DNA from 2 places in the Rahnella sp. GSA61A genome. Region 1 is predicted to be linked to the other one. Evidence: predicted binding sites of a transcription regulator. Region 1 holds the regulator's gene; the other holds the start of a gene.
The links. The regulator CRP, encoded in region 1, controls carbon source genes, mostly activating them, when cyclic AMP is high. The targets are predictions, from matches to a motif close to ATGTGANNNNNNTCACAT.
Positions count from the first base shown of each region.

Region 2: a site for CRP is predicted at 5,243-5,260, ahead of LC431_RS01050 (glycoside-pentoside-hexuronide (GPH):cation symporter). Genes of this name have one in related genera too.

Region 1 is NZ_JAHXYO010000008.1:15,982-23,623, reverse strand. Features, by position in the region: gene LC431_RS12170 (YccS/YhfK family putative transporter) at 12-2,087, opposite strand; gene crp (cAMP-activated global transcriptional regulator CRP) at 2,149-2,781, opposite strand; gene LC431_RS12160 (OsmC family protein) at 3,144-3,551, shown strand; gene LC431_RS12155 (phosphoribulokinase) at 3,555-4,424, opposite strand; gene allS (HTH-type transcriptional activator AllS) at 4,560-5,474, opposite strand; gene LC431_RS12145 (ureidoglycolate lyase) at 5,689-6,195, shown strand; gene allR (HTH-type transcriptional repressor AllR) at 6,282-7,091, shown strand; partial or broken gene LC431_RS12135 (thiamine pyrophosphate-binding protein) at 7,206-7,642, shown strand, end outside.
Region 2 is NZ_JAHXYO010000001.1:228,840-236,481, forward strand. Features, by position in the region: gene aceE (pyruvate dehydrogenase (acetyl-transferring), homodimeric type) at 1-2,446, opposite strand, end outside; gene pdhR (pyruvate dehydrogenase complex transcriptional repressor PdhR) at 2,610-3,380, opposite strand; gene aroP (aromatic amino acid transporter AroP) at 3,810-5,180, shown strand; gene LC431_RS01050 (glycoside-pentoside-hexuronide (GPH):cation symporter) at 5,397-6,839, shown strand; gene LC431_RS01055 (family 43 glycosylhydrolase) at 6,832-7,642, shown strand, end outside.

The DNA.
Region 1 (7,642 bases):
GGTCTCCCCCTTCACGCCCGCCGCGTCAGCCAGATCCCATGATGCGGCCTCTGCTTCCACGCCAGTGACGAGATGGTATGCATCACGCTGAGATGTGAAATTACGCGCCGCAGATGGCGTTCCATTTCGGTCAGTGGCATATCCGGGTGAAGTTCCGGCGCATTAAACAGGTTGTTCTCGCTGCCCGGCCCGTCGTAGAGCAGTCGTTGTTGACAGCTTTGCAGCGCGATTTCGCAGGTCTGTAAATACTCCGTCGCCAGTTTTTCCGGCAGCATGTAATGCTCGCGGGCGAGGATCGTCATCGCGTTGATATGCTCAACCACAAACTGACTGTGCGTCACCCACAAACGCATATCCGCCAGATAATGTGAGTTAAAACCCGGCTCCTGCATCGCCTGATTTAGCGAAGTGAACAGCTTATTGTGCGCCTGATTGACCTGCATACGGGTGTACGCCAGTTTGGCGGTGTCGGGGCTTTCCTCGAGCAGCAGGCGGATAGCGTCCTGATAGATTTCCAGCGCCTGGTGTGCATTCTGGCGCAGCAAACCGCTTTGCCATTGCGGCCACAACCAGATAGTGCCACCAAAGGCCAGCGCGCAGCCGATCAGGGTATCGACCAGTCGTGGTACCAGAAAATGCACGCCGTTCATCGCCAGCAATTGCAGGGTATACACTGCAGTCACCGTCATGCCGACCATCGCCAGTCCGTAGTTTTTGCGCAGAACGGTATAGGACAACAGGGTGATCAGCAGCATGCACAGCAGCGTGGTGCCTTCCGGCAGTTCCAGTTTGAGCAAGCCTGAGGCAATCAGCAATCCGGCCAGCGTACCGAGTGCACGGTGCTGGATCCTCACCCGCGTGGCGTTATAACCGTTCTGGCTGACCAACATGATAGTCAGCAAGATCCAGTAGGGTTTGGGCAAATTGAAGAACAGACCCAGACTGCTGCCAATCGCCAGAATAATGCCCAAACGTGCGGCATTACGCAGTGCCACGGATTTGAAGGAAAGATAGCTTTTCAGCGCGGGCCAGAAGGGCAAACGCGGCTGGGTGTTCATCAGGTCACGTTTGTACAACGGCCGCTGTGTGCGTAACAGACGGGCAATGCGGCTGAAATGGTAATAACAAAACTGACCTACCGGATTGTCCGGGTTGCGCGCGGCGATTTTCTCCAGCGCGGTCAGCTCATTGGCCATCGTAAAGCGCCCGGATAAACGGTGATAAAGAATATCGTCGGCAATCACCCGAAGACGGGTGGAAATCACCTGTGCATTTCGGCGGATAACCGCTTCGGCATGGCTTTCCTCCACCAGTTTCTGCACTTCTTCCGGCTGATGCAGGCTCACTGTAATGTGCTCCTGCAAATCGAGCGCCACCTGAAAACGCTGAAATAGCCGCTTATGGTGATGATGATGTCCGTGCTGGGGCAACATGTGTAATTGCTGATAAAGCAGGGCAATCAGGTCGATAACCTGCTGCTGGCGGGCTAGCAGTGGGGGTAACGCGGTTTCGGGATCGGTGTGTTGCGTCAGCAGGCTGTACTTGGCTTCGAAATAATCCGCGAGTTGCAGATAGAGCTGGCTGAGCGTTTCGCGCATCGGCTGTTCTTCCGAAATACGAAACCACGCCCAGTTAAACAATCCGTACCAGGCTGTGCCAGCGGCGAACAACACCGGGGCCTGCCACATCGGGCGCACGCCCACCATACTCAGCGTGAAGATAGTCGCCACCAGCGCACCGGGCAACAGGCGCGCATGCAGCGGGCTGATTTCACCGGTGACGCCGAGCAGTAACGCCAGCGACAGCATGATCAGCGGCAGCGGTATATGCCAGCTTTCGAGCATCAGTTGCAGCAGAAGGCTGCTCACGGCAAAGAGTGAACCGCCGACGAGCAGGCGTTTGAAAAAGCGTTTATGCGGGGTATCCAGACCGGCGATGTTACAACAGGCCGGGCAGAGGGAAAACAGCAGGCCCATTTGCAAATTGCCAAACAGCCAGCAAATGCCAACAGGTAAGCACAACACCAGCGTCTGGCGCAGCGCGTAGTTCACTTCAGGATGGTAAAACAGTCTTCGCCATAGCGTCATGGGTAAAGCTTAGCCCATAAAAAAGGCGCGACAGTGTTTTGCCGCGCCAATTTTTGAGGGATTAACGTGTGCCGTAAACGACAATCGTTTTACCGTGTGCGGAGATCAGGCTTTGATCTTCCAGCATTTTGAGAATGCGTCCGACTGTTTCACGTGAACAACCGACGATTTGGCCAATTTCCTGGCGGGTAATCTTGATTTGCATCCCGTCCGGATGGGTCATTGCATCAGGCTGTTTAGCCAGATTGAGCAAGGTTTGAGCGATACGACCGGTAACGTCAAGGAAGGCAAGGTTGCCGACTTTCTCTGACGTCACTTGCAGACGGTTGGCCATCTGCGCGGAGAGACGCATCAGAATATCCGGGTTAACCTGAATCAGCTGGCGGAATTTTTTATACGAAATTTCAGCCACTTCACAGGCAGTTTTAGCACGTACCCAGGCACTGCGTTCCTGACCTTCTTCGAAGAGTCCCAGCTCACCGATGAAGTCACCTTGGTTAAGGTAGGACAGTATCATTTCCTTGCCTTCTTCATCTTTAATCAGGACAGCAACTGACCCTTTCACGATGTAGTAAAGCGTTTCGGCTTTTTCACCCTGGTGAATCAGCGTACTTTTAGAAGGATACTTATGTATATGACAGTGAGACAGGAACCATTCAAGAGTCGGGTCTGTTTGTGGCTTGCCGAGAACCATTTGCTATTATCCTCTGTTGTTATCGCTGCCCAAAATCACAGGGCTCAGAGTTCCCTGTACGGCACTTCAAATCCAAAGCGCCCTTTCAGCATATAACTCTCCAGAAATGCTGCAAGCGGATGTCGGAGTGCAACAGCCTGTTTATTGCTGTCATCACCGTGGGTTCTGTACTTAAACCGCAAAAACCGTCACCGCAATTTACTGGAAAGTATGTTTCGGCTTTGTTTGTAGCACAGGTTTGAGATGCTGTCTTCTGTTGTCTCGCTTCAGCATGATGGCGATCGGGTTACGTTGCCAGATTTTAGGTGAAAGGGTACTCTGAGAGCAGATTTCGACAAGTTTATTCACCGGGAGAATAGTTCATGCATGCACGTGTCAAATGGGTTGAAGGACTGACATTTTTAGGTGAGTCTGCATCGGGTCATCAGATTTCAATGGATGGAAACGCGGGTGATAAAGCCCCAAGCCCGATGGAAATGTTACTGATGTCCGCAGGGGGGTGTAGTGCAATCGACGTGGTGTCAATTTTGCAAAAAGGTCGTAATGACGTGCGTGATTGTGAAGTGAAGCTGACCTCACAACGCCGCGAAGAAGCGCCGCGTCTGTTCACTCACATCAATCTGCATTTTATCGTCACCGGTAAGGATCTGACCGATAAGATTGTTGAACGCGCAGTCAGCCTGTCTGCCGAAAAATACTGTTCTGTGTCTCTGATGCTGGGGAAAGCGGCCACAATCACCCACAGCTTTGAAGTGATTGCAGCCGAATAAAGTTTACTCGATCTTCTTGCCTTCCATCAGGCGCTGCACCAGCGGCGCCATGATCAGCTCCATCGCCAGCCCCATTTTGCCGCCCGGCACCACCAGTGTTTTGATGTGCGAGATAAACGACCCTTGCAGCATGGCCAGCAGATACGGGAAATCGATGTCATCCAGTCCCTGAAAATGAATCACCACAAAGCTTTCATCCAGTGACGGAATGGCTTTGGCGGCAAACGGGTTCGAGGTGTCGATGGTGGGTACCCGCTGGAAATTGATGTGTGTGCGGGAAAACTGCGGCGTAATGTAATTGATATAGTCATCCATCGAACGCACGACGGAATCCATCACCGCTTCACGGGAATGCCCGCGCTCGCCGGTATCGCGCACCAGTTTCTGGATCCATTCGAGGTTGACGATAGGCACTACGCCGACCAGCAGGTCGACCTGCGCGGCAACGTCAATTTTGTCCGCCACCACGCCACCGTGTAACCCTTCGTAAAACAAAATATCCGTCGGTTCCGGCAACGCCTGCCACGGCGTAAAGGTACCCGGCACCTGATTGTAGGGAACGGCTTCGTCATAAGTATGCAGATACTTACGTGAACGACCAGTGCCTGTTTTACCGTATTCGATAAAGCTTTTTTCCAGCAAACCAAAGTCATTGGCTTCCGGCCCGAAGTAGCTGATATGACGTCCCAGATCGCGCGCCTTGCGTATTGCCGCATCCATTTCAGGACGGGTGAAATGATGAAAACTGTCGCCTTCCAGTTCCGCCGCACGCAAACCAAGCTGCTGAAATATTTTACGAAATGCCACGCTGGTGGTCGTGGTGCCTGCACCGCTCGAACCGGTCACGGCAATAACAGGATGTTTGGCTGACATAATGCGCTGTTCTCCATAAAGGTGATGCAGGCAGGCGAGACGCGGTCTTTTCTGTGGTCGAAGTTCTGGCGTCAAGGCTGCGCATAATTAAGCCTATTGTTACCATATTTATTCGCGAAGCCAAAGAGGGCATCACTATTCTAAACCCGCCAGCAACGGTTGGATCAGCGGGTCCTTCTGGTGGAACAGAGAAACAATGTCATGCAGCGCCTTGCCTGTGTACTCCTTTTTCCACGCCAGACTGAGCGGGGAAGGGGCGCGCGGATAGCGGATTTGTCGGGCGATCAGCTCGCCGCTGTCGAGATATGGCTGGCACAGATGGCGCGGCAGAAAACCGATACCCATTCCCTTCAGGTGACAGGCCAGTTTAGTCGCCACATCTGCCACGATGATCTGCCGTTGCCCGGTCAGCAACCAGGCTACCCGCTTGTTCAGATGGCGCGAGGTGTCTTCCACATTGATGGCAATGTACTGACGCAACACCGCTTCTTCCAGCATGCCAGTGATGTGCTGCAGCGGATGAAAGGGCGCATGAACAAAAATCCAGTCCACTTCACCCAGCGGCAGCAGATTCACGGCGTTAGAAAGAGATTCGGTGCCGGTGACGCCAATCGCCAGCTGAAAATCTTCGTACAGCAGCGTATCCCATACCCCCATGTAAATCTGTCGTGTGAAAGTGAACTGCGTGAACGGGTAGCGCTGCGTCAGACAGCTTAATAACGCCGCCAGAGTTTCAGGGCAGTACATCAGATTGTTCACCACCACATTCAGCTGGCGCTCAATGCCGTCGTTAATCTGCTGCAGTTCTGCCGGTACACCCTCCAGCCAGGTTAGCCACTGGCGACATCGTTCAAGCAGATGCTGTCCGGCGGGCGTCAGCGACACCGTACGGGTCGTGCGGTTGAGCAATAACGTCCCGGCACTGTCTTCCAGCATCTTAATTCGATAGCTGATGGTCGCGGGCGTTTTATGCAGCATCTCTGCCGCGCGGGAAAAGCTGCCTGTTTGTGCGACGTGCATAAAGGTTTTAATCGACTCCTCATCCAGCATAGGTCACCCGAAGTAATGTTAATGCATTGAATGAAAAAGATTTTATAGATTTAACCGGATGAGAATTGTGGACTTCATCAATTTTATGGAATCTTTTTCCATATTTCGATTGAGCAAGTTGGAAAAAGTTTCTACAGTAATTGCATTGAGGATAAATCCGCCAATCTGGCGGGCTTATCTCACCGGTTTTATTTTAAATGCAGGGATGAATGCCATGGAACTTCCGGTTTACCCGCTGACCCAGGCGGCCTTCGCGGCTTACGGCGATGTGATTGAGACGACAGGTCGCGATTTTTTTCATATCAACGACGGCAAGGTTGAGCGGTACCACGATCTGACCAACGTGGAAATCCTCGGGCAGGATCGCCCGCTGGTCAGCATCAACCGCGCCCAGCCAGCACCGTTGCCCATTGTGGTGACGCAACTCGAAAAACACCCGCTCGGTTCACAGGCGTTTGTGCCGATGCAGGGCGAGCGCTTTATCGTGATTGTTGCGGCAGGGGGCGAGACGCCGGACATCTCCACGCTGAAAGCCTTTATCACCAACGGCCTGCAGGGCGTGAATTATCACCGGAATGTCTGGCACCATCCGCTGTTTGCGTTTGAGACGGTGACGAATTTTCTCACCGTCGATCGTGGCGGCGCAGACAACTGTGATATCAGTCAGTTACCTCAGGGCTATCAGCTTATTTTACCCGTTGCGGCGGGATTAAAGTCGTGACGCTATAAAGCATCTTGCATAAGATACAAGCATCTGAAAACAAGCGAAACGCGGGCGCTCAGCGCCTGATGCTGGAGAAATGTGAGATGGCCGAAGTAAAAAAACGGGGGCGTCCTAGCCAGCCTGGTTCTGGTTCGCAAAAGGGCGCTCAGGCCTTAGAACGCGGCATTGCGGTGTTGAATTATCTGGCGCAGTCCGGCGGCAGTTCTTCTGTCAGCAACATTGCAGAGAATTTGTCGCTGCCCCTTTCCACCACCTTTCGACTGCTGAAAGTGCTGGAAGAGGCCGATTTTGTTTATCAGGATGCGCAACTGAGCTGGTGGCACATTGGCTTACAGGCGTTTACGGTCGGATCGTCTTATATCCATAACCGGGATGTATTGTCAGTCGCCGCGCCTTATATGCAGCGCCTGATGTTGTTGTCGGGCGAAACGGCCAATCTGGCGATCCGCAACGGTTTCGAAGCGGTACTGATCGGCCAGCGGGAATGCCAGTCGATGGTGCGGATGTGCGCGCCGCTTGGCAGCCGTCTGCCACTGCATGCCTCCGGTGCCGGGAAAGCGTTGCTGTATTCGCTGGATGACGAGGCGCTGATGAGCCTGATGATGCAGGCGGGGTTGAAGAACTTTACGACGCACACGCTGGATAATCTGAATGCGTTGAAAAAGGATCTGCAACACGCGCGTCAGCAGGGTTTTGCACAGGACAGCGAAGAGCATGTGACAGGGCTGAACTGTCTGGCCTCGGCGATTTTTGACAGCAATAACAATGCGGTGGCGGCGATTTCGATCTCCGGCCCCAGCTCCCGCTTAACGACGGAGCGTTTTACCGATTTAGGCGAACTGGTGCGGGATACCGCGCGTGACATCAGTCTGGCCCTGGGCCAGCGCCACTAACCGGTTCGTCCTGCGATCCCCGCTCTGTCGTGAGCGGGATTTTTTTCAGTCAAATTAAAGTTGGAAACTTTTTCCGTTATTTTATGCAAAGCGGAATTACCTGAGGATTTAGCTATGGCTCGTATGACAGCTGCACAGGCAGCAATGTATGTGTTGGAAAAAGAAGGGATCACCACCGCGTTTGGTGTACCGGGCGCAGCGATTAACCCGTTTTATAACGCCATGCGCCTGCATGGAAAAATCCGTCATGTGTTAGCCCGTCATGTGGAAGGTGCATCGCATATGGCCGAAGGTTATACCCGTGCGAAAGCCGGGAACATCGGCGTGTGCCTGGGGACGTCTGGCCCGGCGGGTACCGACATGATCACCGCGCTGTATTCCGCCTCGGCGGATTCCATTCCGATCCTGTGCATTACCGGTCAGGCACCGCGCGCCCGTCTGCATAAAGAGGATTTTCAGGCGGTGGATATTCAGGCGATTGCCGGGCCAGTGAGCAAAATGGCGGTGACCGTGCTGGAACCTGCGCTGGTGCCGCGTGTCCTGCAACAGGC
Region 2 (7,642 bases), on a different contig from region 1:
CGTATGTACGAACCTGTTCAGCAAACAGTTTCATGTAGTCAGTAGACGCCACCGCTGGCGCGTCGCTCATCACCTGGGCGATGTACGGAACGCGTGGGGTTTCAGTCGGGTGCAGCATGTTCCAGCGCTCACAGTCCTGACCATCGCGGGCCAGTTCAGTGAAGGAGGTCACGCTGTAAACGTCAGAACCTACGCCGTAGTCTTTGGACAAGATCTCTGCCGCTTCACGTACGTGACGCAGGATGGAACCGGAGCCCAGCAACTGCACTTTCCCTTTGCTGCCTTCCAGCGTATCCAGCTTGTAGATACCCTTACGGATGCCTTCTTCCGCGCCTTCCGGCATGGCTGGCATGTGGTAGTTTTCGTTCAGCGTGGTGATGTAGTAATAAATGTTTTCCTGCGCTTCACCGTACATACGCACCAGACCGTCATGCATGATGACAGCCACTTCGTACGCGTAAGACGGGTCGTAAGAAATACAGTTAGGGATAGTCAGAGACTGAATATGGCTGTGACCATCTTCGTGCTGCAGACCTTCGCCGTTCAGGGTAGTACGACCTGACGTACCACCGATCAGGAAGCCACGCGCCTGTTGGTCACCCGCTGCCCAGCACAGGTCGCCGATACGCTGGAAACCGAACATGGAGTAGTAGATGTAGAACGGGATCATTGGCAGATCGTTGGTGCTGTAAGACGTCGCTGCGGCCAGCCATGAAGACGCGGCACCCAGTTCGTTAATACCTTCCTGCAGGATCTGACCTTTCTCGTCTTCTTTATAGTAAGCAACCTGCTCACGGTCCTGCGGGGTGTACTGCTGGCCGTTCGGGCTGTAAATACCAATCTGACGGAACAGACCTTCCATACCGAATGTACGCGCTTCATCGGCGATGATCGGCACCAGACGGTCTTTAATGGAGTCGTTTTTCAGCATCACGTTCAGTGCACGGACGAAAGCGATAGTGGTAGAGATCTCTTTCTTCTGCTCTTCCAGCAGTTGTGAGAAGTCTTCCAGTTTCGGCATTTCCAGCTTCTGCGTGAAGTTTGGCAGACGGGTCGGCAGGTAGCCTTTCAGCGCAGCGCGACGTTCGTGCAGGTATTTGTATTCTGCAGAGTCTTTTTCCAGCGTGATGTACGGCAGTTTTTCCAGATTTTCATCGGTTACTGGCACGCTAAAACGATCACGGATATAGCGCACGCCATCCATGTTCATTTTCTTCACCTGGTGAGCAATGTTTTTACCTTCGGCAGCGTCGCCCATGCCATAACCTTTAATGGTATGCGCAAGGATAACGGTCGGCTGACCTTTGGTGTTCTGTGCTTTGTTCAGTGCAGCGAAGACTTTCTTCGGATCATGGCCGCCACGGTTCAGCGCCCAGATTTCGTCGTCGGTCATATCTTTGACCAGAGCGGCGGTTTCAGGGTATTTGCCGAAGAAGTGGTCACGAACGTATTTACCGTCGCGGGACTTGAAGGTCTGGTAGTCGCCATCCACGGTTTCGTTCATCAGCTGGATCAGTTTACCGCTGGTGTCTTTACGCAGCAGTTCATCCCAGCGGTTGCCCCAGATCACTTTGATCACGTTCCAGCCAGCGCCTGCAAAGATGCCGTCGAGTTCGTTGATGATTTTGCCGTTACCGGTTACCGGGCCATCAAGACGCTGCAGGTTACAATTGATGATGAAGCACAGGTTATCCAGTTTCTCACGGGTCGCGATGGTGATCGCCCCTTTGGATTCTGGTTCGTCCATTTCACCGTCGCCCAGGAATGCGTAAACGCGCTGTGCGGAGGTGTCTTTCAGACCACGGTGTTCCAGATATTTCAGGAATTTAGCCTGATAGATGGCACCGATCGGGCCCAGACCCATGGATACGGTCGGGAACTGCCAGAACTCAGGCATCAGTTTAGGGTGCGGATAAGACGACAGACCTTTACCGTGAACTTCCTGACGGAAATTGTTCATCTGGTCTTCGGTCAGACGGCCTTCAAGGAAAGCACGTGCGTACACGCCCGGAGAGATGTGGCCCTGGAAGTACACCAGATCGCCGCCGTCTTTTTCGTTGCGCGCACGGAAGAAGTGGTTGAAGCACACTTCGTACACGGTCGCAGAAGACTGGAAGGAAGCCATGTGGCCGCCGAGTTCCAGGTCTTTCTTGGACGCACGCAGAACGGTCATGATGGCGTTCCAGCGGATAGCAGTACGAATGTTACGTTCCAGCTCCAGGTTACCCGGGTATTCAGGTTCGTCTTCAACAGCGATGGTATTGACGTAGTTACGGCTGGCTGCGCCAGCAGCGACGCTTACGCCGCCCTTGCGCGCTTCACTGAGAACCTGATCGATCAGGAACTGTGCACGCTCAACACCTTCTTCACGGATGACCGATTCGATCGCTTGTAGCCAGTCGCGAGTTTCGATCGGATCCACGTCATTATTTACACGTTCTGACATGGTGCTTTTCCTTATCTGTCTCTAATACGTTGGTTTATCTGGAGCCTGTCTTCCTGCGCTCTTTCTAAAACGCGCTTCGCCGCTAAGAGAACGCACGAAGACAGGCCCGTCATGTAGTTGCCGTGAGCCCTCAAATGAAGGCTCTAAAAATTAACCCTGATGGTTAACTTTCATCTTTTCGTTGCTGGAGCCGTCGTAAAGACCGATCCCGCCGGGTGTGTTCCCTGCTGAGATCCAGCAAAACTTCTTCAATGAACGCCAGGTGACGGTGAGATGCGGCACGCGCTATTTCTGGTTCCCGTGCAACAATCGCCTCGAAAATACTGGCGCGGTGGTTGCTTACCGTCGCCAGCATTTCCCGACGTGAGTAAAGCAATTCAAAGTTCTGTCGAACGTTCTTCTCGAGCATCGGCCCCATACAGCGAACCAGATGCAGCAGCACCACATTATGGGCTGCTTCTGTTACAGCGACCTGATACTGCATAACCGCGTCGGCTTCTGCGTCCAGATCTCCGCTGTCCTGTGCGGTCTGAATGACCACGTGACAATCGCGAATGCGCTGCAGATCTTCCTCTGTGCCACGAAGCGCCGCGTAATACGCAGCGATACCTTCAAGGGCGTGTCGTGTTTCAAGGAGATCGAATTGTGATTCAGGATGGTCGGCCAGTAACTCAGCCAGCGGATCACTCACGCTTTGCCACAGGTTACTTTGTACGAAAGTACCACCACCCTGACGGCGCAGGAGTAGCCCCTTCCCTTCCAGGCTTTGGATTGCCTCTCTGAGAGAAGGTCGCGATACATCAAACTGTTTGGCAAGTTCGCGCTCTGGCGGAAGCTTTTCCCCGGGTCTCAAGGTGCCTTCGAGGATCAGAAACTCAAGTTGCTGCTCGATCACATCGGATAACTTAGGCTGTCGGATTTTGCTGTAAGCCATATATGTGCGGTTCTCTGCGAGTAGCGACTCTGTTAAGTTGCCGGAGTCAATTGGTAATACCAATTTAAAAAACGTGGCCGTAAAGTAACAAAGTATTCACCTTGTGTCCATATGGCTACCCAGTAAATGCGTCGACCCCGCACATTTTAACAAATTTTTATCATTTATCTTTTTTACCCGGCCTCAGATCACATTTTATGGATCCTGAACAAATTTACAGTCAATTTGGCTATTTGTTATGCAGATGATGCATAAACCCCGTGCAAACTTTTCCGCATAACATTATTCTTGCCCGAACGGTAGATGATCCTGATTTTTAGGCACAATCCAGCCGTAAATAATTAGATACAAAAAGTGTAATTATCGCCTTACATTCTCTCTAACACACAGAATGTTATGGGTTTTGCCCCAATGACAGAGGACAGGTAAATGGTTGATCAACAACAAGGCGATGAGCTGAAGCGCGGTCTCAAAAACCGGCATATCCAGTTGATTGCATTAGGTGGGGCCGTCGGTACAGGGCTGTTTCTGGGCAGTGCTTCCGTCATTCAGTCCGCAGGGCCGGGGATTATTCTCGGTTATGCCATTGCGGGTTTTATCGCATTCTTAATTATGCGTCAGTTGGGTGAAATGGTGGTTGAAGAACCGGTTGCCGGTTCATTCAGTCATTTTGCCTATAAATACTGGGGCGGATTTGCGGGTTTTGCTTCCGGCTGGAATTACTGGGTGCTGTACGTTCTGGTCGCGATGGCCGAACTGACTGCCGTCGGTAAATATATTCAATTCTGGTGGCCGGAAATCCCGACATGGGCTTCTGCTGCGGTTTTCTTCGTGCTGATCAACGCTATCAACCTGACTAACGTTAAAGTGTTTGGCGAGATGGAGTTCTGGTTTGCGATCATCAAAGTGGTTGCCGTGGTGGCGATGATTCTGTTCGGTGGCTGGCTGCTGTTCAGCGACACGGCAGGCCCTCAGGCAACAGTTCGCAACCTGTGGGAGCAAGGCGGTTTCCTGCCCCATGGCATGACCGGGCTGGTGATGATGATGGCGATCATCATGTTCTCTTTCGGTGGCCTGGAACTGGTCGGGATTACTGCTGCTGAAGCGGATAATCCGGAAACCAGCATTCCTAAAGCAACCAATCAGGTTATCTATCGTATTCTGATTTTCTATGTGGGCTCACTTGCCGTCCTGCTTTCCCTGATGCCATGGACCCGTGTCGGGCCGGATACCAGCCCGTTTGTGCTGATCTTCCATGACCTGGGTGATGCACTGGTAGCGAATGCTCTGAACGTGGTGATCCTGACGGCAGCGCTGTCGGTTTATAACAGCTGTGTTTACTGCAACAGCCGCATGTTGTTTGGTCTGGCTCAGCAAGGCAACGCGCCTAAAGCATTGCTCAACGTCGACAAGCGCGGCGTGCCGGTGGCTTCTATCCTCGTTTCTGCTGCCACCACAGCGCTGTGTGTTCTGATTAACTACCTGATGCCGGGTGAAGCGTTTGGTCTGCTGATGGCTCTGGTGGTGTCTGCACTGGTGATCAACTGGGCGATGATCAGCCTGGCGCACATCAAATTCCGTCAGGCGAAACGTCGTGAAGGCGTGGAACCTAAGTTCAAAGCGCTGCTGTATCCGCTGGGTAACTATATCTGCCTGCTGTTTATGGCGGCAATTCTGGTGATCATGGCTATCACCCCGGGCATGGCGATCTCCGTATGGCTGATCCCGGTGTGGCTGGTAGTTCTGGCCATCGGTTACTGGGTCAAAAATCAGCAAAGCGGGAAATCCGTTAACGCTTAAGTATTCGTTTTAAAATTGAAACGAAAAAGCGCCCCGGTTAAGTGCAGACTTACCGGGGCGCTTTGTTAGGTACGTCACATTTCCTCCCGTATGACCAAAATGTCCATCTTCATGACTCTTACCTCCTGACCCCTCTTCCCTTCCCCGGCCAATACTCAGGGCTAACAAACAGTTTTTTAACAAAATCCTTTTATCCACAATCCGGAGAGAACATCCATGAAGGAAGGCGCACTGTCGTTCAAAGAGAAAGTGGCGTACGGAATGGGGGATGCGGGCTGCAATATGATTGGCGGCGCCATCATGCTGTTTCTTAATTATTTTTACACAGATATCTTCGGTTTAGCCCCGGCACTGGTTGGCGTATTGCTGCTATCAGTGCGTGTTATCGATGCCGTCACCGACCCGATCATGGGCGCGATTGCTGACCGTACCACCACCCGCTGGGGCCGTTTCCGCCCGTATTTGTTATGGGTTTCGGTGCCATACGTACTGTTCAGTGTGCTGATGTTCACCACACCAGAATGGAGTTACAACAGCAAAGTTATCTATGCGTTTGTAACCTACTTCCTGATGTCCCTGACTTACACCGCCATCAACATTCCCTACTGCTCGCTGGGCGGCGTCATTACTGCCGATCCGCATGAGCGTGTTGCCTGCCAGTCTTACCGCTTCTTTATGGTAGGGATCGCGACGCTGATCCTGTCTTCCACCTTACTGCCGATGGCCGACTTTTTCGGTGGCGCAGACAAAGCCAAGGGCTATCAGATGTCGATGGGGGTGATGGCAATCATCGCGCTGTTCATGTTCCTGTTCTGCTTCAGCTCGGTAAAAGAACGTATTCAGCCTGCGGTACCGTCAAAACATGCCTTAAAATCTGACCTGAAAGATGTGTGGAAAAACGACCAGTGGGTACGCATCCTGCTGCTGACGTTCTGCAACGTGTGCCCGGGCTTTATCCGTATGGCAGCCACTATGTATTACGTCACCTGGGTAATGGAAAAATCCACATCCTTTGCCAGCATGTTTATCAGCCTCGGCGTGGTGGGCATGATGATCGGCAGTGCACTGGCAAAACCGCTGACCGATAAATACTGCAAACTGAAAGTGTTCTTCTGGGCCAATATCATCCTGACCATTTTCTCCTGCGGATTCTATTTCCTCGACCCGCACGCCACCACGCTTATTCTGGTAGCGTACTTCATCCTCAACATCATGCACCAGCTCCCTTCCCCGCTGCACTGGTCGCTGATGGCCGACGTTGACGATTACGGCGAATGGAAAACCGGCAAACGTGTTACCGGCATCAGCTTCTCCGGTAACCTGTTCTTCCTGAAATGCGGACTGGCGGTAGCGGGCGCGATGGTCGGCTTCCTGCTCTCCGCGTATGGCTACAATGCCAGCGCAACGCAGCAAAGCGACCATGCCATCAACGGCATCATGTTGTTGTTCACTGTCATTCCTGGCGTGGGCTACCTCATCACTGCCGGTGTTGTACGCTTACTGAAAGTTGATCGCGAAACCATGCGTACCATTCAGGCAGATCTGGAGATTCGCCGCCGTAATTACCGCGAGCTGAATGAATATCACGACGAGAAAAATGCACAGGACGCAGAAGCACTCAGCGTCCCACTGACCAGCAAGGAGCTGAAACATGAGTAATTATCCCAACCCGCTGATTGAGCAACGTGCAGATCCGCATATCTGGCTGCACAGCGACGGAAACTATTACTTTATCGCATCAGTGCCTGAATATGACCGGCTGGAGATCCGCCGCTCGCCAACGCTGACAGGGCTTGCCGACGCGCCAGCCACCATTGTCTGGCATAAACCTGATACCGGCCCGATGAGCGCACTTATCTGGGCACCGGAGTTGCATTTTATCGACGGACAATGGGTGATCTATTACGCGGCCGCCCCCTCACAGGAGATTGTTGACGGCTTATTCCAGCACAGAATGTATGCGCTGGTGTGTGAAGAGGCGGATCCGCTCACAGGGAAATGGCAGGAGAAAGGCCGGATCCAGACGCCGATCGACAGCTTCTCGCTCGATGCCACGCACTTTGAGCATCAGGGCAAAAGCTATTATCTGTGGGCGCAGAAAGACCCGGAAATTCGCGGAAACTCCAATTTGTATCTGGCCGAAATGGAAAACCCGTGGACGCTGAAATCACCGCCCGTCATGCTCAGCAAGCCGGAGCTGGACTGGGAAATCATCGGTTTTTGGGTTAATGAGGGACCGGCGGTGATCAAACACGGTGATAAAATTTTCATCACCTATTCCGCCAGCGCCACCGACGAAAATTACTGTATCGGCCTCCTCACTGCAGACATCAACAGCAATCTGATGGATCCGGTGAGCTGGCATAAATCCCAGCGTCCGGTATTCACCACGCAGGCCCAGAACCGGCAGTTCGGGCCGGGACATAACAGCTTCACTCGCAACGAACAGGGCGCAGACGTGC